3 regions of the Roseateles sp. GW821-FHT09H10 genome follow, and region 1 is predicted to be linked to each of the others. Evidence: riboswitches for the same ligand, from Rfam matches in the RefSeq annotation. Region 1 holds a riboswitch; each other region holds the start of a gene.
The links. A riboswitch is a leader RNA that binds a small molecule or an ion and turns the genes downstream of it on or off. The one in region 1 is predicted to bind glycine.

Region 1 (9,894 bases):
ATGAGCATCACGCTTGACGGCCTCGACCTGGGCTCCTACCTCGTTCCGAACCGCACCACGAACCTGCGCATCTTCGCCCTGGGCGGCGGCAGCCTGATCTACAGCGGCGAGGTGGGCCCCAACCCCGGCCCGACGCATTTCGCCCCCGGCCTGAGCTCCAGCACCGGCATCGTCATCGAGTGGGAGAACTCGGCCTACAACGTCGGCATCAACAACATCAGCTACACGCTGGCGCCGGTGCCGGAACCGGCGACCTGTGGGCTGCTGATCGGTGGGCTGGCTGTCGTCGGCGCGATGGCGCGGCGCCGTCGCCCGGGCTGAACAACGCGGCGCGTGAGCGCCATCAAGACCCGCGGCCCGTGAAGGCCTCCCGGGTCGGCCGGGCTCATGCAGCCTTGATGCGCAGCGCCGCCAGCTGCTTGCTGAACTGCAGCTGCGCGGTCTGGGGGTAGTGCTCACGCAGGTACGCGCGCATGAGTTCTTCGCGGTCGCTGACGCGCAGCTGGTAGTTCGAGCTGCCCATGCGCAGCTCCAGGCGGCCAACGTAAGTGACGGCCTGGGCCGTGATCTGGAAGCGTGAGGTCTCCATGCTGGCCTGCCGGTAGCCGTCCCAAAGCAGCGTCCACATGTAGTCGCCGGCCGGCACGTCGAGGAGCAGCGTGCGCTCGCCGCTGAGGAACTGCACTGCCCCCTTGCCGCCCATGCCGTCTTCCAGGCCCGAGGCAAAGGTCTTCTTGCCGTAGTTGTTGAAGGCCAGGTTGGCCAACTGGTTGGAGCTCAGCTGCACCGCCAGATAGCCGCGCCCCGGCGCCTGCTGGGCGCCGTCCACTGCAACCGGGGACAGCGCGCTGCAACCTGACAGCGCGGCCGCCGCGCCGAGCAGGAAGCTGCGCCGTGGCAGACCGGCGTGGTGGGCCCCATGGGGCAGTTCAGGCTTGCTGGTGACCTTGCGCATGTGCTCCTCCCAGAGTTCAGCGCAAAGTCTAGAAGCCGGCCCGGCCTGCGTGGGGTCAGGCCTGAACCCGTTTCGGGGTTCGGGCCAGCCGCAGTCCCTACTTCTTCAGGTACTCGAAGAAGGCCTGCGAGTTGGACTCGCGCCCCAGGAAGTCCTTGACCAGTTCCGGCGCCGGCTTCTGGGCGCCCTGGCCCAGCACCAGGTCGCGGTAGCGCTTGCCGGCGTCCACGCCCAGCTTGTCGGCCGCGAAGGCCGTGCGCAGGTCCATGGCCACCACCAGGCTCCACAGATAGCCGTAATAGCCCGAGCCATAGCCGCCCGCGATATGGGCGAAGCCGGCAGGGAACATCGTGCCGTTCACATGGCCCAGCGGCGTGGCGCCTTCCATCCTGGCCCACAGCGGCAGGGGCTCGGGCTTGGCTTGCTGGTGCAGGCTGATGTCGTAGCTGGCGTAGAGGTGCTGGCGGCCGAACTGGCCGCCCTTGCCGTAGTGCTTGGACGCCTGTGCCTGGTCGACCATCGCATCCGGCACCGGCTTGCAGGTCGGGCAGACCTCCTGCATCAGCTTGAGCACCTTCTTGTCGTAGACCCAGTCCTCCAGCATCTGCGACGGCGCCTCGACGAAGTCGTGCATGACCGTCGTGCCGGCCGTGGCGGCATAGCGCGTCTTGGACAGGTTCACGTGCACCGCATGGCCCAGCTCGTGCAGCAGGGTCTCGACCTCGTCCAGCGTCAGGCCGTTGCGATCGAAGTTGACGACCAGCGAGGCGACGGGCGTGCGGGCGATGCGGGTGGCGCTGCCGCTCAGCGGCCAGACGGCGGCATGGTTGTACTTGCCGTCGCGCGGGTAGAGGTCCACATACATCTGCGCGATGGCCTTGCCCGAGGCCGCGTCGCTGACGACATAGGTCTGGGCCTCGTCATGCCAGAGCTTGTTGGTGATGCGCGTGTACTTCACGCCCATCAGCTTCTCGATGATGCGCATCGAGAACTCCAGGCTGGCCTGGGGCGGGAAATAAGGGCGGAAGGCGTTCTGGTCGACGCTGAACTTCTCGCGCTTGACGCGTTCGCCGTAGAAGGTGGCGTCCCAGCGCTCGACCTGGGTCTTCTCCAGCGGCGTGCCCAGGTGCTTGGCCTTGTCGGCGCGCAGCTCCTGCAGCTCGGTCTTCTCGCGGGCGTTGACGGCGCCGGTCACCGAGTCGAGGAAGCGCGTCGCCGTGGCGCCATCCTTGGCCATCTTGCGGCGCAGGTTGAAGTCAACGAAGTTGTCGAAGCCGAACAGCTTGGCGTACTCGCCGCGCAGCGTGACGATCTGGGCCAGCAGGTCGAGGTTGGCCTGGCCACCTTCATTGGTCTTGGCCAACCACATGCGCTGGCGCGCCTCGCCGCTCTCGGCCGAGCGCATGACGGGCACATAGCTCGGGTAGTCGACGCCCAGCAGGATGCGGCCCTGCTCGTCGCGCTTGGCCTTCTCCCAGACGCTGGTGGGCACGCCCTTGAGCTCGGCCTCGGTGAAGGCGACGCGGGTGCCGGCGTCGCGGATGTTCTTGTTGAACTGCTGGTCCAGCTCGGTCAGCTTGTCCAGGATCTGCTTGGCGCGTTCGCGCTTGGGTCCGGGCAGGGCCACGCCGCTGTCCTCGAACTGGCCCGAGGCCAGGCGCACGAATTCGGCGTCGATGCCGTCCTTCCTGGGCGCCTTCTGCAGCGCGCGGTAGACCTTCTCGTTCTGGCCCAGGCTGGAGCCGAAGTCGGCCCAGCGCAGCGAGCAGGCCTGGGCGGCGTCGCGGATGGCCTTGTCGGCATGGACGTTGAGGACGAAGTCGTTGGGGCCCTGGTGGTCCTCGAGATAGACCACCAGGTCGTCATAGGCCGCCAGCCAGCCGCCATCGACCTTGCGCTTCTCCAGCGCGGCGACGCGCTGCTGGGCGCCCTTGAGGCCGCTGTCGCAGCGGGTCTGCACATCGGCCACGGAGCCGAAGGTGGGGAAATTGGGGGCGGGCAGCTTGGGTTGCGCCTGGGCGGCAACGGCAGTCAGTGCCAGCGCGGCCAGGGCGGTCAGGACGGGTTTCATGTCGTCTCCTTGTGGGAAGGGCGCGATTCTGGCCTGCGCGGCGGCCCCAGCCATTCGCCATGCCGCGCGCGGGCACGCGCGGCATGGCGTCCGGTGGCGCGGGCTCAGAAGAAGCGGTACTCCGCGGCCAGGCGCAGCATGCGGCCCATCACGTCCTCGCGGTTGTCGGGAATGATGCCGCCCTGGCCGAAGTTGCGGTAGTCGATGGGCGGGCGCCGGCCCGTCAGGTTGCGCAGGTTGGCGCTCAGCGTCAGCGCCTTCATCGGGCGCCAGGCGAGGTTGTAGTCGAGCCGGTTGTAGGCGGCCAGCTTGCACTGGTCCGCGGACAGATTCTTGTTGGTCGTGCAGTCCTCGACGCTCCAGCTGGTGTCGTAGTAGTCGCGCGTCAGCGTGGTGCTGGACGACCAGAAATAGGACAGGGTGTGCGTCCAGGCGCCCCACTCCTGGCTGGCGCGCAGCTTGAAGTTGAAGCGTGCATAGCCCCAGCGCCCGGCCAGGTTGTCACCATAGCGCAGGTCGGAGGTGCTGTACTGCTTGTAGCTCAGCAGATAGGTCGAGTCGAAGCTCAGGCCCAGCCGGCCCAGCGGGTTGCTGAACTGGCCGTTCATGCTCCAGTCGATGCCGCTGGTCTGGGTCTTGGCGAGGTTCTCGAACTGTCCGCTGACCAGGCTCAACCGGCCCGCCAGCGGCTTGTACTTGGCCACCTCGGCCGCATTGACAAAGGTCGGGTCGTTGTTGAAGTTGGGGGCGCGCACGATGGTGCCGGCGGGCTGCTGGGCCTCGGCGCCGAGCAGATCGGCCGTGCCCTTGGTGCCGATCTCGTTGGTGCGGGTCACGGCGTAGTAGTCCAGCGTCGTGCTGAAGGCCTTGAAGGGCTGGAAGGCCAGGCCCAGGTTGACGATGCGCGAGGTCTCGGGTTTGAGGCCGGGGTTGTTGCGCACCACGCTGGCCACGCCGCGGCGGCATTCGTCGATGTTGTCGGCGCGGGCCTGCAGCAGGGTCTTGTTGGGGTCGCTGTCGGGCAAGGCATTGGCCTGGGCGATCAGGTCGCGGATCAGCGCGCTGGCGGCGTCGCAGCGCTTGGGGTCGCTGACGCCGTTGTCGAAGGCCGATTTGCTCGACGTGGCGCTTTCGGTCAGGTTGGGCGCGCGAAATCCCCCTTCCACCGAACCACGCAGCATGAACTCGGGCATCAACTGGGCACGCAGCGCCAGCTTGGGCGAGAAGTGGGCGGCAAAGCCCGGGAACTTGTCGAGGCGGCCGGCGAGCTGGGCGTTCAGCTGCCGGGTGACGGGCAGGTCAGCCTCGACGAACAGGGCGCTGAAGCTGCGGCCGGCATCGGCGCGAACGGTGCCCAGGCCGACGATGTCGCCCGAGCCGGACAGGGCGTCCGGCGCGATCTTCATGCGCTCGTGGCGCAGCTCGAAGCCGGCCGCGAGATTGATCGCCCCGCCGGGCAGGCGGCCATATTCGCCCGACACCTTGCCATCGAGGAAGGTCTGGGTGACCTTGGCGTCATAGCCGATGGAGGGGAAGAGCTTGTCCAGCACGGCGGCGCTGTTGGCCTGGCCGATCTTGTAGCCGTTGGGCTTGTTGAAGAAGTCGGCGTCCAGCACGTCCTTGTTGTAGTCGCCGATGACTTCCTTGAAGCCGCTGTCGCTGATCAGGCCACGCTGGCGCTGGACGGTCCTGCCGCCCATCACGCCGGCGGCGGTCTCCCAGTCCCAGCCGTTCCAGTCGCCCTTCACGCCGGCCAGCAGGCGGTACTGGTCGGTCTGGACATGGTTGGCCTGGCCGTCATCCATGAAGCGGTAGCGGAACTCGACCTCCTCGCCGGTGTGGTTCAGCGGATGCTGGGCCGGCAGGCCGCGGTAGTAGAAGTTGCGGGCCGCGTTGGTGTTGGGGTCGCCCCAGACGACGCTGCCCAGGCCCCAGCCGTAGTAGTTGTGCGCCGCCTGGTAGGTGTTCTTGGTGTTCGAATAAAGCAGCTCGGAGAAGCCCTGCAAATGCTCGGACAGCTTCAGCTTGGCCGAGACGATGCCGCTGACGCGATCGGCCGACGGCTGCACCGAGAAGCGGTCGTAGCGGTCGTACATGCACAGGGTGTTGGACGCATTGAACAGCTTGCAGCCGGCTATCGGGCCCTGGCCGATGATGTTGCCGGGGTAGCTGTAGCTGGACGGCGTGTCGAAGCCCGGCGAGAACTCCTTGTAGGCGGGGTTGCTGTGTTGCAGCACGTCGCGCCAGAAGAAGTCGCCCCGGTGGTAGTAGTCGACGTTGGCGAGGATGTTGTAGCCGTCGCGATCGAAGTTGCCCACGCCGGCCGTGATGGCAGCGGCCTGATCCTTGAACTGCTTGGCCTTCAGCGAGCGCTGGGTGTTGGCGCTGACGGTCAGCCCCTGGAAGCTGCTGCGCGTGACGATGTTGATGACGCCGGCCACGGCGTCGGAGCCGTACAGCGCCGAGCCGCCGCTCTTGAGCACCTCGATGCGCTCGATGGCATCCACCGGCAGCGAGTCGAGGTTGGAGAACACCTCGTTGTAGTCGGCCAGCGGATAGGCGGCGATGCGGCGCGAGTTCAGCAGCACCAGCGTGGACTGCTTGCCCAGGTTGCGCATGCTGGCGCCCGAACCGCCATTGCCGAAGGAGTTGCCGCCGTTGAGGTCGGACAGCGAGTTGTTGTTGAAGCCCGGCAGCGTTTCCAGTAGATCGCGCGTGGTGGCCACGCCGGAACGCTGGATCTCGTCGCGAGTGAGCAGCGTGATCGGCGACGCCGTCTCGTCGTCGATGTTGATGCGCTTGATGCGGCTGCCGATGACTTCGACGCGCTCGATCTGTTCGGTGGGCCGGGGCGCCTGGGCGCTCGCGCTCAGGGGGATGAGGCCGGCCAGGGCGAGGGCGGCGGCCAGCGGCTTCAGGGCATTGGGTTGCATGCGAACTCCTGCAGGAAAAAAGGGCGAACGACTCCACGACGCGGCCGCGAATGCAGCGCCGGATGGCAAAAAAGGGGGGATGGCCGGGCGCGACGGCGCGCTCAGCCCGTGGCAACAGCGATCAGCAAAGGGGGTGCAATGCCTTGCGGCAGCACGACATGGCAGGCTCTCCGGCGCAGTGGTTGAACGACCACGAAACGGCGAGGGGTGGCTGCCCCTTCACTGTTTCGCGCCGCTCCCGCTGTCCCTGGTACCTGAGAGATTCACGCCCCCGGGATGGCCCCGCGGCGCTTGCTCCTTCGGTGGGGGCGTGCGTGGCCTTGTCAGCTCACGCCGCCCCGCTCTCCAGCGTCGGCTCCTGTGACAAACCAGTGTTGGGCCTGAGCGTGCATGGGAGGTTGCGCCTTCGGCGGCGATCAGCAAAGACCGCGCTCTCCTGGGATGTCGGCGTGCACGATAGGCAGCGCCATCCCCTGCCGCCGCCCTGGTTTACGCGAATCGGGTAGGCCCTAGCTTTGCAACAAGGCCTTCACCTGGGCCAAGGCACTGGGGTCGTCCAGCGTCGTCAGGTCGCCCGGGTCGCGCCCTTCCGCCACCGCCTGCAGCGCGCGGCGCAGCAGCTTGCCCGAGCGCGTCTTGGGCAGCAGGGTCACGAAGTGCACGCGCGCCGGCCGCGCCACCGCACCCAGCTGGCTGTCGACATGCTTCATGACCTCGCCTTCCAGCGCGGGCGAGGCCTGGCCCGCGTCGCGCAGCACGGCAAAGGCGATGGCGACCTGGCCCTTGAGCTGATCCGCCACGCCGACAACGGCGACCTCGGCGATGGCCTTGTGGCCCGAGATGCATTCCTCTATTTCTCGAGTGCCCAGCCTGTGGCCGGCCACGTTGATGACGTCGTCGGTGCGGCCGAGGATGAAGGTGTAGCCGTCGGCGTCGCGCGTGGCCCAGTCGAAGGTCGAATAGACCTGACGTCCGGGCACGCTGCCCCAGTAGGTGTTGATGAAGCGCTGGTCATCGCCCCAGACCGTCTGCAGCGCGCCGGGCGGCAGGGGATGCTCGATGACGAGCACGCCCTTCTGGTCCGCGCCTTCCAGCGTCGCACCGGTGTTCTCGTCCAGCAGCTTCACGTCATAGCCATACATCGGCACGCCGGGCGAACCGAAGCGCGTCGGCACGGCCTCGACGCCGGGGATGTGATGGGCCACCGTCAGCAGCGGCCAGCCGGTCTCGGTCTGCCAGTAGTTGTCGATGATGGGCACGCCCAGGCCCTCGGCGATCCAGCGCGCCGTCGGCTCATCCAGCGGCTCGCCGGCGAGAAAGAGCGCGCGCAGGGACGACAGGTCATGGCGCTTCAACAGAGCCGCGTCATGCTTCTTCAACACGCGCACGGCGGTCGGCGCGCTGAACATCACCGTGACCCGGTACTTCTCGACCAGGCTCCACAGCACTGCCGCGTCGGGGTTGACCGGCGTGCCCTCGTACATCAGCGTCGCCATGCCGGCGATCAGCGGGCCGTAGACGATATAGCTGTGGCCGACGACCCAGCCGATGTCGCTGGTGGAGAAATAGGTCTCACCGGCCTTGCCGCCAAAGATCCAGTCCATGCTGGCCGCGAGCGCCACCGCATAGCCGCCGACATCGCGCTGCACGCCCTTCGGCTTCCCCGTCGTGCCGCTGGTGTACAGCGTGTAGCTCGGCGTGTTGGACTCCAGCCAGGCGCAGGGCACGCGGGCACCGGCATGGCGGCGGCGCAGTTCGGCATAGTCCAGGTCGCGCCCGGCGACACGCTCGAAGGGCACGAGGCCGCGGTCCACCATCAGCACGCTGGCGGGCTTGTGCGTGGACAGCGTGAGGGCTTCGTCCAGCAGCGGCTTGTAGGCGATGCGCTTGCCGGCGCGGCTGCCGGCGTCGGCGCTGACGATGAGCTTTGGGCTGGCGTCCTCGATGCGGCTGGCCAGGCTGACCGATGCAAAGCCGCCGAACACCACCGAATGGATGGCCCCGATGCGCGCACAGGCCAACATGGCGAAGGCGGCCTCCGGAATCATCGGCATATAGATCAGCACTCGGTCACCGGGGCCTACGCCCTGGGCCACGAACATGGCGGCCATGGCTTCGACCTCGACCTGCAGGGTGGCAAAGCTGTAGACCTTCTCCTGGCCGACTTCGGTGGACACCCAGATCAGCGCACGGTCGCCGGGCCGCGTGGCCGCATGGCGGTCCACGGCGTTGTGGCAGAGATTGGTCGTGCCGCCGACAAACCAGCGCGCGAACGGCGGCTGGCTGGCATCGCAGATCTGCTGCGGCGGCGTCTGCCAGTCAATGCGCCTGGCCTGCTCGGCCCAGAAGGCATCGCGCGCCGTCAGCGACTGGCTGTGGAATTCGGCATAGGACTTGGTCATGCGGCGAGTGTGAAGCGCGGGCACTGACGTCAGTCTGACCTTTCGCAACAAGTTGGCGTGATGAATTTCAGGGTTTTTACGAAGTTCGCCGTTGGGCGAGCCGGGGTTTGCCCTGAAAATCGCGCGCTTTACGTCCGCATCGATTGACGGTGCCGGGGTGCCCTCATAACCTCCGCGCCGCTGTCCCTCTCCGCTATCGCGACCGCCTGCGGTCCGCCCCTGGTTCCCGGTTTCTTCTCCCGAATGCCCCTGGTGTCTTCTGCCCTGCTGAATCGCATTGCTGCCGCTGGCCTGCTGGCCCTCGGTTGCGCTGCCGCGCAGGCGCAGGGTGTGGCCCAGGCCGCGACGGTGACGCCGCCACCGGGCACGATGGCCGGGGCCTATGGCCAGAGCCTGCAGCAACAGCAGGCGGCCTCCGAGAAGGTCGCGGCCCAGCCCGCTGCAGCCCCCAAAGCCGCCACGGCCCAGGATGCCGTCAGCCGCTTCCTCAGCGAGCGCGGCCTGATGGCCAGCGCCGAGCAAGGCGGGTCATCTCGCCTGCTGGCCAGCGTGCGCGACACGGCCTCCGACCTCGTGCTGTCGGCCATGAACTTCCTCGGCGTGCGCTACACGCGCGGGGGCAACTCGGTCGAGAACGGTTTCGACTGCAGCGGCTTCACCCGCCACATCTTCGAGATGAGCGTGGGCCTGGTGCTGCCGCGCCGCGCCGACGAACAGGCCAAGGACGGCGCCCTGCTTTCCATCCGCCGCGACGAACTCAAGCCCGGTGACCTGGTGTTCTTCAACACCATGAAGCGCACCTTCAGCCATGTCGGCATCTATGTCGGCGAAGGCAAGTTCATCCATGCCCCGCGCACCGGTAGCGCCGTGCGCGTCGAGGACATGCGCGACTCCTACTGGTCCAAGCGCTTCACGGGCGCGCGCCGCGCCGACCTGAAGACCGCGGCAGAGATCCCGGCCGCGCGTTAATTCACGGCGCCGTTCTCGCGCCAGGACTGCGCGAGCAACTCCCCGACCCAGGCCGGCCTGGCCTTCGCCAGCAGCAGCTTCACGCCGCAGCGCCTGGCGCCCCAGAACAGCGGCTCGACCACACCGGTCTCGCGAGCGATCCACGCGTCGCGAGCCGCCTCATCCTTGATGAAGACACGCAGCTCGGCGCCGTCGGGCGTCATCGTCGCGAAGATCCTGCCCTTGGCACCGGGCAGGCGGAAGGACGTCAGCTCGTGGTGCGGCTTCTCGACGGCGCCCGCCAAGGCCAGCGCGAGTTCGCGGGCCTTGGCGGCGTCCATCAGCCGGCGATTCTTTTGGCCACCAGCGTCAGGATCTCGTAGCTCGCGCAGAGTTCGCCGCGCTGGTTGGTGACGGCCACGTCCCAGCCGATGACGCCTTGTGCCGGCTGGTCGTCGCGCGGCGGGCGGTCGATCTTGCGCTTGGCGGTCAGGCGCGCCTGGATGGTGTCGCCGATGGCGACCGGCGTCACGAAGCGCAGGTTCTCCAGGCCGTAGTTCGCCAGCACCGGGCCCGGCGCGGGGC
Region 2 (9,894 bases), on a different contig from region 1:
GGTCGTTGCAGTACGGGGGCCTGAGCGGTTATGGGAGGCTGCGCCTTCGGCGGCCGGCACCTCGCGGCCCGGCACTCTCCTGCAACGATGAAATAAGGTCAGATCAAATCAGTGGTTCATGGCATACGCCTTTCGGGCCGAGCGCCGGGCCGCTCCCTAGCCGGCCCGTCGGGCGATGTGCGTGCCGGTCGATCCGGCAAGCATCGCCGTCCCCTCGGGGGCTGAGGCCGGACACAGGGCGTCCGGTGGACGGCCTGTGCCTGACGAAGAGCTGCGGCATCTGCCGCAGCGCGGTCTGCAAGACCGACCGGGCTTGCCTCGCGTTCAGCGGGCAAGACTGGGCGAGGGGTCAACGAACGCGCAAGGTATGCGTCCACTTGTGGTCGTTGGCGGACACCATCCAGTTGTAGAGGTCCTCCGAATTGCCCTCGCCCGGCCACGGGTTCATGTAGGTGACGTAGCTGTAGCCATTCCAGACCTCATAGCCGGTGCCGACCATGATGTGGCCGCCACCGCTGGTCCAGCCGAAGCGGATGACGAAGGGCTTGTTGGCGTTGATGTCGCTGACGATGGAATTCCACGACGAGGCGTAGGTGTAGGCATAGGTCGGCACGCCCCAGTTGGACAGGATGTTCTGCACGCTGCCGCCGCTGCCATACAGCGCATTGGGCTGGTTGGCGTAGCTGTTCCAGTTGAAGCTGCCGTTGCCGCAGGCGTAGTTGATGCCGAAGGCCCAGTTGACGATGCTGCATTGGGACGGTGCGGCCTTGTAGAAGCCGATGACCGCCTTGCTGGAGCTGGACCAGCACCACTGGCTGTGCTCCTGGATGGTGGTGGGCACGTTGAGCTGGCGGTATTGCGCCTGGGCCAGCGGCAGCGCGAGGGCAATGGCGAGGCCGGCGAAGACCTGCTTCAGTTGCAAGGACATGGGGGCTCCTGTTCCTTTGAAGTGCTTGGGCATCACGGCTTCAGTTCTGGCCATTGCTGTTGCGCTTGACGGCATTGCGCAGCGGCTCCAGCAGCTCATAGGTGTCGAGCAGCTTGGGCGCCGTGGCCTTGGCGGTCACGTCGGACGACAGCGCCGCGCGGGCCGAAGCCAGCGGCGCATAGCGCGCCTGCAGGTCGCTGGGCGAGACGACTTCCAGCAGGTCGGTCTGCGCCTGGTGCACGCGGATGAAGCGCTGGCGCTCGGCACCCACGTCGGCGTGTTCGGCCATCAGCTCGGACAGTTCCTGGGCCAGCCCCGCGCCGCCGAAGGACACGGCCTGCCAGCGCCCGTCCATGCGCTGCACGGTGACCAGGCCGACAGGCTTGGCGCCCACCTTGACGAAGAAGCGCCAGATGCCGCTGGCCTGCACCATATGGCGCAACTCGCTGCGGGCCGCGACGACGTCCTGCGGCGCGATGGTGTGCACCTCGAAGCCGCCAGCGATGCGCGTGCTGGCCAGATCGCCGGCACGCACGAGATCGAAGGCCGTGGCACCGGCGCCGCCCTGCTGCTGCTTGCGCTGGACATAGTCGGCCAGGCCCTGCTCGGCGGCGGCCTGGGCGCCGGCACGGTCGCTGTGGTCGGGCGCCTTGATGCGCGCCACGGCAGCACTCTGTGCCTGGGCCATCGGCGCGGCCACGAGGGCCAGTGCCGACAGCAGCAGGGCCATACCTCTGCGCAGTCGCAGGGTCGAATCTCGATCAGTTCGCATATCCAGGGTCTCCGTTTCGTGGGTTCGAAGAAGAGCCGGGCCTCTCGCGGCGCCACGGTTCTTCGTGGCGGCAGAGATCTCGGCGCCGACGCCGCGACGTCGACGGGTGATGTCGACTTGAACGGCTTCGGTGAGGGGCGTGTGGCGACCTGGCGCGAGTGCGCCGGACCCGTCACGACGGCAGCGGGGTGTGAGTGGGTGGTGTCAGTGAGTCAGCGACTCCAGCGGCTGTTGAACGACCACGAAAACCCCTCGGCAAGGCCAAAGGCCTCGCCAGGGTTCCGCGCCGCTCCCGCTGTCCTTGGTACCTGAGAGATTCGTGCCCCGGCGTGGTGTGCGCCTGCGGCATTTGCTCCTTCGGTGGGGGCGTTCGCGGTGTTGATCCGCGCCGTCCCGCTCTCCAGTGTCGGCTCCTGTGACAAACCAGTTCGGGGCCTGAGCGTGCATGGGAGGTTGCGCCTTCGGCGGCGCTCAGGGGTTCATTGTGTGAACCGGGCTGAACGCGCTCTCCTGGGATGTCGAGGCGGATGCTAGGAGGCCGCCATTCGGCACCGCATCCTGGTTTACTCGCACAGGGCTTTGCCGCGGTTGACGCCAATGAAAAAGGGCCGGCCACTTGCATGGCCGGCACGCGCAAGTAAAAAGGGCCGACCACTTGCGTGGTCGGCCCGGGGCGCTGGAGCGCGCTCGAGGGAGATCTGTCTTATTCCTTGTCCGCCGGCATCGCGCCGGGCATGCCGTGCAGCGGCAGCGTCGAGCCGCCCTGCTCCACAGCCTTGGTCACGGGCTTCTTGTCGCGCACCAGATAGCTGTAGAGCACCGGCACGACCACCAGCGTCAGCAGCGTCGACGTGATGACGCCGCCGATGATGGCGCGGCCCATCGGCGCCTGGATCTCGCCGCCGTCGTTCAGCGCGATGGCCATGGGCAGCATGCCGAAGATCATCGCGGCCGTCGTCATGATGATGGGACGCATGCGGATCAGGCCGGCCTGGCGCAGGGCCTCGGCCACCGTGGCGCCGGCCTTGCGGGCATGGTTGGCGAAGTCCACCAGCAGGATGGCGTTCTTGGTGACCAGGCCCATCAGCATGACCAGGCCGATCATCGAGAACACGTTCAGCGTCGAGCGCCACAGCAGCAGGGCCAGCATGACGCCGATCAGCGCCAGCGGCAGGCTGACCATGATGGCGAGGGGCTGCAGGAAGCTGCCGAACTGGCTGGCCAGCACGATGTAGATGAAGATCGCTGCCAGGGCCATGGCCGCCAGCAGGCCGTTGAAGGCCTCGGCCTGCTGCTTGCCGGCGCCGTCCACCTTGAAGCTGGTGCCCGGAGGCAGCTGGGTGTTCTTGATCAGCTTCTGCACATCGGCGTTGACGTCGCCGCCCGGGCGGCCCTGGACGCCGGCGAACACGGCCTCGCGGCGCTGCAGGTTCTCGCGGCGGATCACCTCGGGGTTGAACACCGGCTCGATGGTGGCGACCTGGTCCAGCGTGATGGGCGCACCCGTGCTGGAGAAGGCCACAGGCAGCTTGGCCATCTGCTCGATGCGCTCGCGCTGGTCGCGCGGCAGGCGCAGCAACACCTCGACCTGGTTGCCGTCGGGCGTCGTCCAGTAGGTGGCGATCTCGCCGTTCACATAGGCGCGCAGCGACGAGGCGATCTGCGGCGCGGTCAGGCCGAGCTCGCGGATGGCCGAGTCCTTCAGGCGCACGGCAAACGCGGGCAGGCCGGGCTTGACGGTCGTGTCGACGTCGACGGCACCGGGGATCTTCTTGATCTTCTCGACCAGGTCGGTGGCGGCCTGGGTCAGCACCTCGGGGTCGCTGCCGAGGATGGTGATCCAGATCGGGCGGTTGAAGCCGACGCTGACCTCGATGCCGGGGATCTTGGCGATGTCGGCGCGGATGGCATCCTCGACTTCCTTCTGCGTGCGCTTGCGCTCGCTGCGATCGGTCAGGGAGATGTTCAGCGCGGCCTGGTTGCGGCCCGTGGACAGGCCTTCGCCGGTGCTGCCGACCACCGTCGAGACGGTCTTGATCTCGGGGTAGTTCTTGAGGATCTCCTCGATCTGCGCGACCTTGGCGCTGCCGCGCTCGATGCTGGAGGCCACCGGCATGCGCAGGTTGACCTGGGTGAAGCCGTTGTCCGTCTCGGGCACGAACTCGCTGCCCACCATGGGTGCCAGGGCCAGTGCGGCGACGAAGCTGGCGAAGGCGCCCCACATGACCAGGCCGCGCGGCGTCAGCGTCGCGAAGCGCAGCACGCGCTTGGCGGCCTTGTTGCGCTTGCCGTCGGCATCGAAGGGCCGGCCATAGGCCGGGATCGGCGGCACGAAGACGCGGTAGCGGCGGCCGGAGAAGGCCCAGTCGATCAGGCGCTCGTAGGTGCTGTGCAGGCGGTCCATGCACCAGTCGGTGGCGCGGATGGCATGGCCGATGACGGGGATGCGCTTGACGCGCTCGTTGTTCGGGTCATGCCAGACCGAGGACAGCATCGGGTCCAGCGTGAAGCTGACGAAGAGGCTGACCATCACCGCCACCGCGACGGTGATGCCGAAGGGGTAGAAGAACTTGCCGATGATGCCGCCCATGAAGGCAACGGGCACGAACACCGCGCAGATGGCGAAGGTCGTCGCCATGACGGCCAGGCCGATCTCGTTGGTGCCGTCAAACGACGCCGTGCGGTGATCCTTGCCCATGGCCACGTGGCGCACGATGTTCTCGCGCACGACGATGGCGTCGTCGATCAAGAGGCCGATGCACAGGCTCAGCGCCATCATCGTCATGAAGTTCAGCGTGAAGCCGAAGGCCTGCACGGCGATGAAGCTGGAGATGACGGCGATGGGCAGGGTCAGGCCCGTGATGATGGTCGAGCGCCAGCTGTGCAGGAACAGGAAGACGATGGCCACCGTCAGCAGCGCGCCTTCGATCAGCGTGTGCTTGAGGCCGGTCAGCGAGCCCTTGACGAAGTCGGAGTTGGCGTAGATCAGGCGCAGCTCGACGTCCTTGGGCAGCACCTTGCGCAGCTCCTCCATCGCCTCCTTGACGGCCTCGCCGGTCTTGACGATGTTGGCGTCCTGCTGCTTGAAGATGTTGAAGCTGACGGCCGGCTGGCCGTTGATGCGGGCGATGCTGTCCTGCTCGCGCTCGCGCTCCACCAAGGTGCCGAGGTCGTTCAGCGTCAGCGCCAGGCTGCCGCGGCGGGCGACGATCATGTTGCCGAAGGCCTTGGGGTCCTTGACGCGGCCCTCGACGCGCAGGATGGCGTCGGCGGTCGAGTCGGACAGCAGGCCCACCGGCTGGTCGGCGTTCGCCTCGGCCAGGGCCTTGGCGATCTCGGCCGGCGTCACGCTGTAGGCGCGCAGGCGCATGGGGTCGAGGTCGATGCGCACTTCACGCGTCGTCATGCCACCCACATCGACCTTGGCCACGCCTTCGACGCGGCCCAGGCGCTTGGCGACCGTGAGGTCGGCCATCATGGACAGCTCGCGGGCGCCGCGGGTCTGGCTCAGCAGGGCCATGACGACGACGGGCTGGGCGTTGTCGGCCTGGAAGCGCTGCACCGTCGGCGGCTTCACGTCGCGCGGGAAGGCCGACTGGGCGGCGGCCACGCGGTCGCGCAGGTCCTGCATGGCGCGGCTCATGTCGGTGTTCAGCGTGAACTCGACGCTGGCCTGCACGCGGCCCTCGAAGCTGCGCGACTGGATGCGGTCGACGCCCGCAATCGTGTTCAGCGCCTCTTCCAGCGGCTTGGCGACTTCACGCTCGACGGCCTCGGGAGAGGCGCCGGGGTAGCGCACATCGATCCAGGCGCCCGGCAGCGAGATGTCGGGCATCTGCTCGACGCCCAGCTTGGAATAGGAAAACAGGCCCAGCACGCACAGGGCCACCATCACCATGGTCGCGAAGACCGGGTTCTGGATGGAAACGCGGGTCATCCACATGGCTGGCCCCTTATTGAACGGCGGCAGCCGACGCGGCCGAACTGGCCACCTTGGCCTTGGCGACGACGATATTGGCCTTGTCACCCTCGCGCAGATTGTCGAAGCGCGCGGCCAGCACCTGGGCTTCGGGCTTGAGGCCGTTCAGCACCTCCACGCGGCCTTCGCGGGCGTCGCTGCGGCCGGTGGTCACGATGCGGCGCACCAGGGCGCCGTTCTCGATCATCCAGACCTGTTCCTGGCCGGCATTGCGGCTGATGGCGGCGATGGGCACGGTCAGGCGCTGGGTGTCGTCCTGCAGCACCACCTTGGCGACGGCGTACTGGCCGGCGCGGTAGAGCTCCTTGGCGTTGTTCAGCACCAGGGTCACGCCGATGGAGCGCGTGCCGGGCTCGGCACTCGGGGCGATGCGATCGATCTTGGCTTCGACGGGCTCGTCCACGCCTTCGACCTTGACCTGCACCGTCATGCCGGGCTTCAGGCGGCTGACCTCATGCGTGCCGACCAGTCCGGCCAGTTCCAGCCTGGCGAGGTCGACGATGGTCAGGATCTGCTGCTCCGCGGCCACCTTCTCGCCGGGCACCACATGGCGCTTGGAGACGACGCCGTTGATGGGCGCCACCAGGGCGGCCTGGCGCATCGTCACCTGGCTGGTGTCCAGCTGGGCCTTGGCGGCGTTCCAGTTGGCGCGGGCGGATTCGTAGGCGGCCTTGGAGTTGTCCAGGGCCGTCTGGGCGATGAAATTCTTGGCGGCCAGGCCTTCGTTGGCCTTGTAGCTGCGCTCGGCCTGCTCCATCTGGGCCCGCATGGCCTCGACGCTGGCGCCGCGCTCGGCAATGCGATAGCGCAGCTCTTCCAGGTCGACCTGGCCGAGAGCCTGGCCCGCCTTCACGCGGCTGCCTTCGCCGACGGCGAGGTTGAGCAGGGTGCCGTTGGACTTGGCGCGGACCATGGCCGTGCCCGGCGCTACCAGCGGACCGCTGAACTCGATCTGGGCCGGCATGGCGGCCAGCGTCGGCTTGACGACTTCGCTGGCGACGAATTCCAGGGCCGGTTTGGCCTTTTCTTCACCCGGCTTCTTGGGGCCGTCACCCTTGCTGGCCATGACGGCCACGCCGGCACCACCCACCAGCAGCACGACCGCTGCAATGCCACCCAACTTGAAAGACTTCCGCATGGCTCCCCCAGTACGCTCTCTGATACAGACCTTTGCAGTCTAGAAATGAGAGCGCCGGGGCGCAGCGGCCTTGTGACGAAACGCCGTTTGCGTGGGCTGAGCTGCACCGGCCGGCGATCAGGCCGGCGGGAAAGCGGACGAACTGCAGACATGAAGGCGCCACCCCTGGCCACGCCCGCCACTTCCATCGCAAAAGGGCGGTCGGCCGCGTCGGCCTTCGGGCATGACATGGCCATCATCGTCTCAGCCAGTCAGCACAAGCGGTAGCTGACAATGCCGCCCACGAAAACGCAGCGACAGCCTGCGTAGGGCGTAGCTATCCGTACAGAGCCGTGGGAGGGCTCATCCATGAAGCATGTTTCAAGGTCGATTTCGACAGTCGCCCTGCTTGCCGCTTTGTCGGCTTGCGGTGGTGGTGGTGGTGGTGAGAGCGGCGGCAATGCCCCAACTCCGGAGCAATCTTGGCTTCAGTTTTCACCCTCGGCAGTAAGTATCAAGGCCTACGAGATGGAAGGCGCCAGGGTTTCGATCAAGGCAACCTCAAGCAAAATTATCACTGAGTCAATCCGGGTGGCGGTTATTGATACCACGGGAGTATTTTCTCCCTACAGCGATATTTTTAGTAACGGCGATTTATCCTACACCGCCAATTTGGCCATTGCCGCTGAACTTCGGCCGGGCACCTACACCGGCAATCTGGAAGTGCGTGTGTGCCGCGACAACCCGCAAGTTTGTAGCAATCCTTACCCGGGCTCCCCATGGAAAGTTCCCTATAGCATCACGATTCGCAGCAACATCAATCTGACGCCCTTGGCTTCCCTGAGCGGTGCTGTTGGATGGTCCACGTTTCAGGGCAATTCAGCGCGCAACGGCTATGTCGAGGCGACACTCGACCCCTCGCAATTCATTCGTCGTTTCCGCTCTAGCAAAGGATTCGACCAAGTGGTCGCAGATCGCGGACTGGTTTGCGGTCTGGATTCGTTTGTGCCACTCGAGAAATCATTGGCCTGCATCGATGAGAGCAGCGGCCAGACTCGCTGGACAAATAGTTTCTCCTCGAACACCCACCAAGTCGGCTCCCCAGCCCTCGTGGCAGGGAAGCTCTTCTACTTTGCCAATAGCGCGGCAGGCACGAAACTGTTCACCGTGGACGCCAATGACGGACGAACCTTGGTTGCCAAACCGGCAGACGGGGATCCGGCTTTCATGACACCCATCGTGGAAGGCAGCAGCGTCTATTCAAACGACGGGCGCGGCTATCGGACCAGCAAAGTAGATGCGGCGACTGGCATTGAAGCCTGGCGTTCCGGAGATGGCTATTTGAGGTTCGGCGCCCCCGCGGTCATGAACGGCAAGGTCGTCGCATTGACCCTCGCTTCAGTCGTCGAACATGAAGCTGACACAGGCGCGAAGTTGTCAGAGGTGATGCTCGGTGCCGCAGCGGGCCAGACTGGCGGCATGGCGTACTACACGGCCGTTGTGCTGGACAACAGTGATGCGGTGTACGTGTGCAAGGAAGCAAATCCAAGCGCCGTGCGTGCTGGCTATCTGACCAAGATAGATCGAAAGACGAAATCGATCGCTTGGAGCGTCAGCGACGCCAATATTCTTGGCAGTCCTGTGGTGGTCAAGGACATGGTCTACATCCGAACGCAGGACGGCCTGCAGGCAAGATCAGCCAAGGACGGCGCCTTGCTGTGGAAATGGTCCAACGGGCAAAGCACATTCGCGCCATACCTGCTGGTTGTCGGCCATCACGCATTTTTCTCGGTCGTAGATGGCACGGTCGCAGTTGACCTCAACACCCGACAAGAGGTCTGGCGAGATCGCTTTACTGGGGCGGTGGCTGTTTCGCCAAATGGGGTCTTGTACATCAGCGGAAGAGATGGCTTGGCTGCCATCAACCTGCACTGATCAAAGACTCGCCGCTTTGCGACTCAGTCGGGCCGATGCCCCGGGATGGGGTCCAGCGGCAGCTTGACGTCGCCGCATTGGGCCCGGTGGCGCAGCGCATGGTCCATCAGCACCAGGGCCAGCATGGCCTCGGCGATGGGCGTGGCGCGGATGCCGACACAGGGGTCGTGGCGGCCGAAGGTTTCCACCGTGGACGGGTTGCCGGCCCGGTCGATGCTGGCCTTGGGGCTGCGGATGGAGCTGGTGGGCTTGATCGCGATGCTGGCGACGATGTCCTGGCCGGTGGAGATGCCACCCAGCATGCCGCCGGAGTTGTTGCTGGCAAAGCCCAGCGGCGTCAGCTCGTCGCCATGCTCGCTGCCCTTCTGGGCGACGACGGCGAAGCCGGCGCCGATCTCGACGCCCTTGACGGCATTGATGCCCATCATGGCGTAGGCGATATCGGCGTCCAGCTTGTCGAACAGCGGCTCGCCCAGGCCGACCGGCACGCCGGTGGCTTCGACGCGGATGCGCGCGCCGACCGAGTCGCCGGCCTTGCGCAGGGCGTCCATGTAGGCCTCGAGCGCCGCGATCTTGCTGGCGTTGGCGGCGAAGAAGGGGTTCTCGCCCACATGCTGCCAACCTTCAAAAGGAATCTCGATCTCGCCCAGCTGGGTCATGCAGCCACGGAACTCGGTGCCATAGGCCTCGCGCAGCCATTTGCGGGCCACCGCACCGGCGCCGACCATGGGCGCCGTCAGCCGGGCCGAGGAACGGCCACCCCCGCGCGGGTCACGCACGCCGTATTTGCGCCAGTAGGTGTAGTCGGCGTGGCCCGGGCGAAAGGTGTCAAGGATGTTGCCGTAGTCCTTGCTGCGCTGGTCGGTGTTCTCGATCAGCAGGCAGATGGGCGTGCCGGTGGTGACACCTTCGTAGACACCGGACAGGATCTTGACCGCGTCGGGCTCGTTGCGCTGGGTGACGTGGCGGCTGGTGCCGGGGCGGCGGCGGTCCAGCTCGGGCTGGATGTCGGCCTCGCTGAGGGTCAGGCCCGGCGGGCAGCCATCGATGACGCAGCCGATGGCCGGCCCGTGGCTTTCGCCGAAGTTGGTGACGCGGAAGAGTTCGCCGAAGGTGCTGCCTGACATATGCCGGCAATTTTAGGTGCCCGCACAAGCAAAAGC
Region 3 (9,894 bases), on a different contig from region 1:
CAGCCACTGGGCCTGCTGGCTCTCCCTGACTTCGGGACGGAAAAGCGGCACGGGGCCAGGCCTTGCCTCGGTCGTCGACATGAATCTCCCTGAACCTCTGAGCGGGTTGCTGGCCGCGGATGGTTCCGCGGCTGTTGTGGGAGAAATTCTTCTTGCGACGTCGCGCCCTCCATAGCTGGCAACCTTGCCAGGGAGGGGCCTCGCGGAGGCGTGCTAGCCCTCTCGCGCGTGGACATTTTCACAGGGAAATCAGCGCCCCCTGGACGGCTTGAGGATGCGGCCGCGGTTGCAACTTGTTGCCAATGCAGGCCCGCCGTGGAAGAGCGGCGTCACGGGCAGCGACATCCGTCGCGCAGTGGCGACAGCGCCCTCCACCCGGATGGGGGGCAGGGCGGACCCGGAGCAGGACCTTCGGTGTGGAGGCTCAGCCGCGCACGCCGCGGTCGATCAGCATTCGACGATGTTCACCGCCAGGCCGCCGCGCGCCGTTTCCTTGTACTTGGTCATCATGTCGGCGCCGGTGTCGCGCATGGTCTTGATGACCTTGTCCAGGCTGACGAAGTGGGTGCCGTCGCCGCGCAGGGCCATGCGGGCCGCGTTGATGGCCTTGACCGAGGCGATGGCGTTGCGCTCGATGCAGGGGATCTGCACCAGGCCGCCGACCGGATCGCAGGTCAGGCCCAGGTGGTGCTCCATGCCGATCTCGGCCGCGTTCTCGACCTGCTCGGGCGTGCCGCCCATGACCTGGCAAAGCGCTGCCGCCGCCATCGAGCAGGCCACGCCGACCTCGCCCTGGCAGCCGACCTCGGCACCGGAGATGGAGGCGTTTTCCTTGTAGAGGATGCCGATGGCCGCGGCCGTCAGCAGGAAGTCGACGACACCGCGTTCATTGGCGTGGTGGACAAAGCGCGTGTAGTAGTGCAGCACCGCAGGGATGATGCCGGCCGCGCCATTGGTGGGCGCCGTGACGACGCGGCCACCGGCGGCGTTCTCCTCGTTGACGGCCAGCGCGTAGAGGTTGACCCAGTCCATCACCTGCAGCGGGTCGCGCAGCGCAGCCTCGGGGTTGGCCGTCAGGTCGCGGTGCAGTTGGGCGGCGCGGCGCTTGACCTTGAAGCCGCCGGGCAGGATGCCTTCGGTCTTGCAGCCGCGCGTGACGCAGGCCTGCATGACGTCCCAGATCTTCATCAGGCCGGCATCGATCTCGGCCTCGCTGCGCCAGTGGCACTCGTTGCGGCGCATCAGCTCGGCGATGGAGAGGCCGTGGCGCTTGGTCTGCAGCAGCAGCTCGTCGCCGGACTTGAAGGGGTAGGGCAGCACGGTCACATCGGGCGCGATGACCTTCTGCTTGCTGCCGTCGGCCGCCACTTCGTCGCTGACGATGAAGCCGCCGCCAACCGAGTAATAGACGCGATTCGCGATCTCGTTGCCTTCGGCTTCAAAAGCGATGCAGCGCATGCCGTTGGCGTGGAAGGGCAGGGTTTCGCGGCGCTTGAAGACGAGATCTTTGGCCTCGTCGAAGGCCACCTTGTGCTGACCGACCAGATTGAGGTCACCGGCGCGGATCACGTCCAAGAGCGCGGGGATCGCTTCGACATCCACCGTGTCCGGCTCATGGCCTGCCAGGCCCAGCAGCACCGCCTTGTCGCTGCCGTGGCCCTTGCCGGTGGCGCCGAGGGACCCGTACAGGATGACCTGCACGCGGGCCACCTTGTCGAGCAGGCCGTCGTGCTGCAGCCGCAGGCCGAACAGCCGCGCGGCGCGCATCGGGCCGACCGTGTGCGAGCTGCTCGGGCCGATGCCGATCTTGAAGAGGTCGAAGACTGAGACGGCCATGTCGTTTCCTATTGGGAGCGGCGCAGCTCGTGGCTACGCGCCTCGGGTCAAAACAGGTGGGCTTTGAGGTCGATCTCGTGGTCGGGTTGCCCACGAAGAAAGCGATCCGGTGGAACGGCGTCGCCGTCCAAAGCAACGTTGTAGATCGTCTCCGAGTAGTACTGCCCGGAGTAGTTGGCGTGCCTGGCATTGACCGTCAGACGCGCGGCTTGCTTGGGCAACAGCTTCACCGCATGCAGCAATGCGGTGCGCCTCGGCCGGCCACCGTCTGGCGTTCCCAGAATTCCGAGCGTAAACGCGTGTTCGGCGGCACCTGCGATGCTGAGAACGCCTTCGCAGCGTGGTACCTGATCACTTGGCTCCGTCTTCAGCAATACAGGCTCGAAGTCCTGCCACTCTGCCAGTTGATAGCGCTGCAGCAGAAAGCATGCAGGCGGGCCATCGATGGGAAAGGCGCGAGGCAAAGACACGCGCTCGAGCGCGCGAGGCGCACCGCGCGTCGCCTTGGTCCACAGAATCTCAACGACCTGGACTGCAAGCATCGCGCGGTGCGTCCGGCCGCTCAGGCCTCGTCGTACTCGGCGAGCGGCACGCAGCTGCAGAACAGGTTGCGGTCGCCGTAGACGTTGTCCACACGGCCCACCGGCGACCAGTATTTCTGGCGGCGCAGCGAAGGCAGCGGGAAGGCAGCGGCCTCGCGGCTGTAGCTGTGGGTCCACTCGGTGGCGCTGACGACCATGGAGGTGTGCGGCGCATTGACGAGCGGGTTGTCCTCGCGCGAGGCCTTGCCGGACTCGACGTCGGCGATCTCCTGGCGGATCTGGATCATCGCGTCGATGAAGCGGTCCAGTTCGGCGCGGGACTCGCTCTCGGTCGGCTCGACCATCAGCGTGCCGGCGACCGGGAAGCTCAACGTCGGCGCGTGGAAGCCGTAGTCGATCAGGCGCTTGGCGACGTCTTCGGCGCTGACGCCGGACGTGTCCTTCAGCGGGCGCAGGTCCAGGATGCACTCGTGGGCGACGCCGCCGCCCTTGACGCCGTCGATGCCGCCGGAGAAGTGGATGTCGTAGTGGTCGCTCAGGCGGGCCGCCACGTAGTTGGCGGACAGGATGGCCACTTCGGTGGCCTTCTTCAGGCCCTCGGCGCCCATCATGCGGATATACATCCAGGAGATGGGCAGCACGGCGGCATTGCCCAGAGGCGCAGCGGACACGGCGCCGATGTTGGTTTCCTTGCCCAGGCCCGCGGTGCGGTGCGCCGGCAGGAAGGGCACGAGGTCGTCCACCACGCAGACGGGGCCGACGCCCGGGCCGCCACCGCCGTGCGGGATGCAGAAGGTCTTGTGCAGGTTCAGGTGGGACACGTCGCCGCCGAACTCGCCCGGGGCGGCGATGCCGACCAGCGCATTCATGTTGGCGCCGTCCACATAGACGCGGCCGCCGTGGCTCTTCACCATCTGGCAGATCTCCTTCACGTGCGTGTCGAACACGCCGTACGTGGAGGGGTAGGTGATCATGATGGCGGCCAGCTTGTCGGCGTGCTGCTCGCACTTGGCCTTCAGGTCGACCAAGTCGATATTGCCTTCCTTGTCGCACTTGGTGACGACGACCTGCATGCCCACCATCTGGGCCGAAGCCGGGTTGGTGCCGTGGGCCGATTCAGGGATCAGGCAGACAGTGCGCTTGGCTTCGCCGCGCGACTCATGCCAGGCCTTGATGGCCAGCAGGCCGGCGTACTCGCCCTGCGAGCCGGCATTGGGCTGCAGGCTGATGCCGGCATAGCCGGTGCACTCGGTCAGCCAGTTCTGCAGCAGCGTGTCCAGCTCGGTGTAGCCGGCCAACTGGTCCTGGGGCGCGAAGGGGTGCACGCCCGCGAACTCCGGCCAGGTGATGGGGATCATCTCGGCCGTGGCGTTGAGCTTCATGGTGCAGGAGCCCAGCGGAATCATGCTGCGGTCCAGGGCCAGGTCCTTGTCCGACAGGCTGCGGATATAGCGCAGCATCTCGGTTTCGCTGTGATGGGTGTTGAAGACCGGGTGGGTCAGGTAGGCGCTCGTGCGGCGCAGTTGCGACGGGATCAGGCTTTCCACGCCGGCAGCGAACTCCGTCACCGTGGGCACCGTGGCGCCGGCCGGAGCAAACCAGCTCCAGATCGCTTCGACATCGGCGCGCGAGGTGGTCTCGTCCAGCGCGATGCCGACATGCTTCTCGCTGATCTTGCGCAGATTGGCTTGCGCTGCCACGGCCTTGCCCATGACGGCGCCGGGCTCGCACTCGACCAGCAGCGTGTCGAACACATGCGGCGTGACGACCTTGAGGCCCATGCGGGTCAGGCCGGCATGCAGGATGGCCGTGTAGCTGGCCACGCGTTCGGCGATGCGCTTGAGGCCTTGGGGGCCGTGGTAGACGGCGTACATGCTGGCCACGACCGCCGGCAGCACCTGCGCCGTGCAGATGTTGGAGGTGGCCTTCTCGCGGCGGATGTGCTGCTCGCGGGTCTGCAGGGCCAGGCGCATGGCGGGATGGCCTTGCGCGTCCTTGGACACGCCGACGAGGCGGCCCGGCAGCGAGCGCTTGAACGCATCCTTGCAGGCCAGGAAGGCGGCGTGCGGGCCGCCGGCGCCCATGGGCATGCCGAAGCGCTGGCTGTTGCCGGCCACGATGTCGGCGCCGAATTCGCCCGGTGAGACCAGCAGGGTCAGCGCGAGCAGGTCGGTGCAGACGATGAAGGCGGCCTGCTTGGCGTGCGCCTGGTCGGCGAAGGCCTTCAGGTCATGGATGAGGCCGGTGGTGCTGGGGTACTGGCAGACGACGGCGAAATAGTCGTTCTCGGCCATCAGCGCGGGCGCCATGCCCACCTTCACTTCGATGCCCAGCGGCGCGCAGCGCGTCTGGATCACTTCGATGGTCTGCGGGTGCACGTCGCCGGCGACGATCAGCGTGTTGCTCTTGCTCTTCACGCCGCGCTTGGCCAGCGTGACGGCTTCGGCGGCCGAGGTGGCCTCGTCCAGCATGGAGCCGTTGGCGATGTCCATGCCGGTGAGGTCGGTCACCATGGTCTGGAAGTTCAGGATGGCTTCCATGCGGCCCTGCGAGATCTCGGCCTGGTAGGGCGTGTAGGCCGTGTACCAGGCGGGGTTCTCGAGGATGTTGCGCAGGATGACGCCCGGCGTGTGCACGCCGTAGTAGCCCTGGCCAATGAAGCTCTTGTAGACCTTGTTCTTGCCGGCGATGAGCTTGAGCTCGGCCAGCGCGCCCGCCTCGGTGATGGGCGCGGGCAGCTTCATGCCCGCACTGCGGCGGATGGACTTGGGCACGACCGCGTCGATCAACGCGGTGCGGCTGGCCACGCCGACGGCGGCGCACATCAGGGATTCATCGACGGCATCCGGCCCGATGTGGCGGGCGTGGAATTCGGAGGCGTCTTCGAGTTGGGAGAGCGGCGTCGGCATGGCAGGTCTACTTCGAGGAATTACAGAGTCTTGAGCAGGGCGTCGTAGGCGGTCGAGTCCATCAGCGCGTCGAGCTGGGCGGGGTTGCTCAGCTTGACCTTGAAGAACCAGCCAGCCTTCAGCGGGTCGGAGTTGGCCAGGGCCGGGTCGTCGCGCAGGGCTTCATTCACTTCGACGATCTCGCCGTCCACGGGCATGTAGACGTCGGCGGCGGCCTTGACGGACTCGACGACGCCGGCGACTTCCTTCTCGGCATAGGTCTTGCCGACTTCGGGCAGGTCCACGAAGACCACGTCGCCCAGTGCGTCCTGCGCGTGGACGGTGATGCCGACGGTGGCCGTGCCATCGCCATGCACGTCAAGCCATTCGTGGTCGGGGGTGTACTTGATGCTCATCGTTGAAGGCTCCGTGGATTAGCCGCGGTAGTAGCGGTTGGGGGTGAAGGGGGTGGAAGAGACGATCATCGGCGTGCGCTTGTCGCGCACAACGGCGAAGACTTCGGTGCCGACGGCCGTGTGGGCCTTGTCGAGATAGGCCAGGGCCACCGGCTGGTTGACCGTGGGGCCGAGGGTGCCGCTGGTGACGGTGCCGATCTCGCTGCCGTCGGCGGTCACGATCTTGGCGCCCTCGCGCACAGGCATGCGCTCCTTGCCGACCAGGCCGACGCGCTTGCGCGCGGCACCGTTGGCGAGTTGCTCGTCGATGACCGCCGCGCCTGGGTAGCCGCCAGCACGGGCGCCACCGGCGCGGCGCACTTTCTGGATGGCCCAGGTGATGGCGGCTTCGACCGGTGTGGTCGTTTCGTTGATGTCGTGGCCATACAGGCACAGGCCGGCTTCCAGGCGCAGCGAGTCGCGCGCGCCCAGGCCAATCGGCTTGACCTCGGCATGGCTCAGCAGCTTGCGGGCCAGGGCCACAGCGTCGTCCTGGTGGACGGAGATCTCGTAGCCGTCCTCGCCGGTGTAGCCGGAGCGGGTCAGGAAGGTGTCAATGCCGTCGAGGTTGAAGAAGCCGCCGGTCATGAAGGTCAGCTTGGCGACCTCGGGGTTGAGGCGGCTCAGCACGTCGACGGCCTGCGGGCCTTGCAGGGCCAGCAGCGCGCGTTCGGGCACGGGAATGACCTCGCAGCGGCTGCCGATGTGCTTTTGCATGTGAGCAATGTCCTGCTCCTTGCAACCGGCGTTCACCACCACGAACAGGTCGTCGGGCCGCTTGCAGACCATCAGGTCGTCCAGCAGGCCGCCTTGCTCATTGGTGAACAGGGCGTAGCGCTGCTTGAAGACGCCCAGGTCGACGATGTCGACCGGCACCAGGGTCTCCAGCGCGGCGGCGGCATCAGCGCCGACGAGGCGCACCTGGCCCATGTGGGACACGTCGAACAGGCCGGCAGCGGCGCGGGTGTGCTTGTGCTCGGCCATCACGCCGGCGGGGTATTGCACCGGCATGTCGTAGCCGGCGAAGGGCACCATCTTGGCGCCGAGTTCGACGTGGAGGGCGTGAAGAGGCGTTTGCAGCAAAGAGGACATCAAGAGCTCCGACGGAATTCGGGTTTGGATGTCCTCGCTGTCCGGGGTACCTGAGAGATTGACAAGGCGGTGTGCAGTCCGCGCCAAGCTTGCCCCTTCGGTGGACCAGCTCAAGGGCTGGCCTCTCTCCAGTGAGGAACGCCCCAGTGTCTGCCACCGGTGGCGTTTTGTCAGTCCTTTTGCCTGAGCGTTCGAGCTGTGGGCCCTGCGCCTTCGGCGGCCCCCAACATCAACGGGGCGCTCTCCTGACGAGTGAGGATTCTATTCACATCTAGGGGGCTGTCCGGCCAAGCAGCTAGGGGCAGACTCGCAGCCATCATTTATGAGGAGACGGCCCATGCACCCCATCCGCACCGCGCTTGCTCTGGCGATCGCCTTTCTGGCGGTTCCCGCCGGCGCCGTCACCAATGTCCAGGTGCAGTTGGGCGTGAACCCGAATTTCTCCGGGGGCACGGGCGCGCTGAACACGGTGCTGACTCAGGCCGGGTCGGCTGAGTTGAGCAGTGGCCTGGTGACCGGCGGCTTCAACTCCAGCGGCACGGCGCATGCCTATGCCGAGATCGGCACGCTGAAGGTGGACGGCACCTCCGTGGGCAGCCTGAACAGCGTGGCCCGCGCCAGCTTCCGCGACGACTTCAAGCTTGACCTGCCGGGTGTGGCGGCCAATACCCAGGTGACCGTGAACTTCCAGCTGCTGTTCGACGGCAGCCTCAGCGTCGGCTCGTCCAACATCGGCTCGGCGTCCTGGCAGGTGAGGGCGGACATGGGTGGCGGCGCCTACGACCTGGGCGGTGATGCGACCCTGTACAACAACTCGCCGGCGCTGGCCAAACATGGCTACTTCGGCACCCCGCTGGGCACTTTGACCGGCACGGCCACCTTCTTGACCGGCCACACGCTGCCCCTCACCGTGGAGCTGACGGGCGTGGCTCAGACGGCCAACGATGGCCACGGTGGTGCCTTGGCCACGGCGGCATTCGACCTGTCGCACACGCTGCGCTGGGGCGGCATGACGGTCTGGCTCAACGGCGTGCAGCAGAACCAGGCCACGTTGACCTCGGGCTCGGGATTCAACTACCTGCAGGCGGCACCCGTGCCCGAGCCGGGCACGCTGGCCATGGCACTGTGCGGCGCCGCCGTGCTGCTGGCCCGGCGGCGCTTCACGCGCGCCTAGTCATGCCCCTCGGCTGGCTGGCCGAGGGTCCCTTTGTCAGGCGTCGGACTCAGTCACCCAGGTGGGCGGACTCCAGCGCCTCGGCGTCGATGGGCATGGTCTTGCCGTCGGCGCCTTCGAAGAACATCGGCTTGCGGGCCTTGGCGCTGGGGGCGACCTGGTTCATCGTCATCGCGTCGTACAGGCGGCCGTTCTGCATCACCTGGGCAATGCGGTCGGTCTGGCGGATGTCGGCCAGCGGATTGCCGTCGATGACGACCAGATCGGCCAGCTTGCCCGGTTCCAGCGAGCCCAGATCCTTGTCGAAGCCGAAGTTGCGCGCCGGGTTGATGGTGGCGGTGCGCAGGGCCTCGTGCGGCGTCATGCCGCCCATGACGAACATCCACATCTCCCAGTGCGTGCCCAGGCCTTCGCGCTGGCCGTGGGCGCCGATGGAGGTGTTGACGCCAGCGCGTGACAGGGCCGTCGCCGTGCGCGCCACCTTGATGATGTTGAAGTCCTCCTCGGGCGCCGTCACGCGGCGCACCGAGCGCGGCTCCAGCACCGTGCGCGGCACATAGCGGCTCAGCAGGGGGTGCTTCCAGACTTCGGTGCGGGCGTACCAGTAGTGCTCGCCGTCCAGGCCGCCGTAGCCGACGTTCAGCGTCGGCGTGTAGCCGACGGCGTTCTGGCTCCACAGCTGCTTCACGTCCTCCCACACATCGGCCAGGGGCAGGGAATGCTCCACCGTCGTGTGGCCGTCGATGATCATGCTCATGTTGAGCTGGAACAGCGAGCCGCCCTCGGGCACCACCATCATGCCGGTCTGGCGCGCGGCCTCCAGCACCTGCTGGCGCTGGTCGCGGCGCGGCTGCTGGTAGCTCTTCACGCTGACGGCGCCCTCGGCCTTCTGGCGGTTCAGATGGGTCAGCGCGTCGTCCAGGCTGTTGACGTTGGAATAGAAGGGCGTGCGGGCGCCGTAGAGGATGGTGCCGGTCGAGTAGATGCGCGGACCCAGCACGACGCCGGCGCGCTGCATCTCGGCCTGGGTGAAGATGGCCGAGCTGAGGTTGGACGGGTCGTGCAACGTCGTCACGCCAAAGGCGAGCGAGGCCAGGTTGACCCAGCTCTGCTGCGGGATCAGGCCGGAGTCGTTCATGGCGCCATGCCAGTGGGCGTCGATGAAGCCGGGCACGATGGTTTTGCCGGCGGCGTCGATGCGCTTGGCGTCGGCGGGCACAGTGACGTCCTTGCCGACGGCCACGATGCGGTTGCCGTCCACCAGCACGGTGCCGCCCTCGATGACCTCGTCACCCTTCATCGTGACGATGCGGGCACCGGTCAGCGCGATCTTGCCGCTGGGCTTGTCGCTGGCCTGCTGGAAGCCGATCTTCTGCGCAGTGGCCTTGTCCTTGCCTTCCGCGTTTGCGGTGAAGAGCTCCTCGCCCAGCGTGAAGTGCAGCTTCTTGCTGTCGCCGCTCCAATGCAGTGCCGTGCCCGCGTTCACATCGAGCTGGCGCACCGGCAGGGCGTCCATCTTGGAGCCGACGGTGATGACCTTGCCGGACTGGCCCTGCACGGCCGGCAGCGGCGTCACATAGGCGTGGAAGCGCTCGACGAAGCCCAGCCACTGGCCGTCCGGCGACACGCTGTACTCGGCCGCCGCGTCGCTGCGCGCGATCTCGGTCTCGCTGCGGTCGCGCAGGTTCAGGCGGGTCAGCGAGAAGCGGGACTCGACCTCGCTGGTGCTGCTGGTCTTGGTGAAGAAGAGCTCATCGCTCTTCGCACCGAACTGCGCGCCGCTGCCTTCCTTGCTGATGCGCTCGGGCTTGCCCGTGCCGTCGGCCGCGGCCAGGTAGAGGCCGGTGTCCAGGCCATGCCAGGGGCTGGTCAGGCCGCCGCCCTTGACCTTGCGGTAGACGACCTGC

Region 2: another riboswitch for glycine. It lies ahead of AC07OY_RS26130 (hypothetical protein); the one in region 1 lies ahead of AC07OY_RS18365 (TonB-dependent receptor domain-containing protein).
Region 3: another riboswitch for glycine. It lies ahead of gcvT (glycine cleavage system aminomethyltransferase GcvT); the one in region 1 lies ahead of AC07OY_RS18365 (TonB-dependent receptor domain-containing protein).

The regions. Positions count from the first base shown of each region.
Region 1 is NZ_JBWKOB010000003.1:598,451-608,344, reverse strand. It holds gene AC07OY_RS18380 (PEP-CTERM sorting domain-containing protein) at 1-321, shown strand, start outside; gene AC07OY_RS18375 (hypothetical protein) at 386-955, opposite strand; gene AC07OY_RS18370 (M3 family metallopeptidase) at 1,053-3,026, opposite strand; gene AC07OY_RS18365 (TonB-dependent receptor domain-containing protein) at 3,131-5,959, opposite strand; glycine riboswitch at 6,199-6,310, opposite strand; glycine riboswitch at 6,319-6,408, opposite strand; gene AC07OY_RS18360 (propionate--CoA ligase) at 6,469-8,361, opposite strand; gene AC07OY_RS18355 (C40 family peptidase) at 8,614-9,330, shown strand; gene AC07OY_RS18350 (MmcQ/YjbR family DNA-binding protein) at 9,327-9,650, opposite strand; gene paaZ (phenylacetic acid degradation bifunctional protein PaaZ) at 9,650-9,894, opposite strand, start outside.
Region 2 is NZ_JBWKOB010000007.1:7,192-17,085, reverse strand. It holds gene AC07OY_RS26135 (C39 family peptidase) at 350-928, opposite strand; gene AC07OY_RS26130 (hypothetical protein) at 969-1,700, opposite strand; glycine riboswitch at 1,996-2,104, opposite strand; glycine riboswitch at 2,115-2,223, opposite strand; gene AC07OY_RS26125 (efflux RND transporter permease subunit) at 2,404-5,643, opposite strand; gene AC07OY_RS26120 (efflux RND transporter periplasmic adaptor subunit) at 5,654-6,817, opposite strand; gene AC07OY_RS26115 (outer membrane protein assembly factor BamB family protein) at 7,166-8,731, shown strand; gene aroC (chorismate synthase) at 8,755-9,858, opposite strand.
Region 3 is NZ_JBWKOB010000007.1:45,598-55,491, forward strand. It holds gene AC07OY_RS26250 (HlyD family secretion protein) at 1-51, opposite strand, end outside; gene AC07OY_RS26255 (L-serine ammonia-lyase) at 448-1,836, opposite strand; gene AC07OY_RS26260 (hypothetical protein) at 1,884-2,378, opposite strand; gene gcvP (aminomethyl-transferring glycine dehydrogenase) at 2,399-5,287, opposite strand; gene gcvH (glycine cleavage system protein GcvH) at 5,308-5,682, opposite strand; gene gcvT (glycine cleavage system aminomethyltransferase GcvT) at 5,701-6,813, opposite strand; glycine riboswitch at 6,841-6,955, opposite strand; glycine riboswitch at 6,975-7,071, opposite strand; gene AC07OY_RS26280 (hypothetical protein) at 7,151-7,987, shown strand; gene AC07OY_RS26285 (amidohydrolase family protein) at 8,037-9,894, opposite strand, start outside.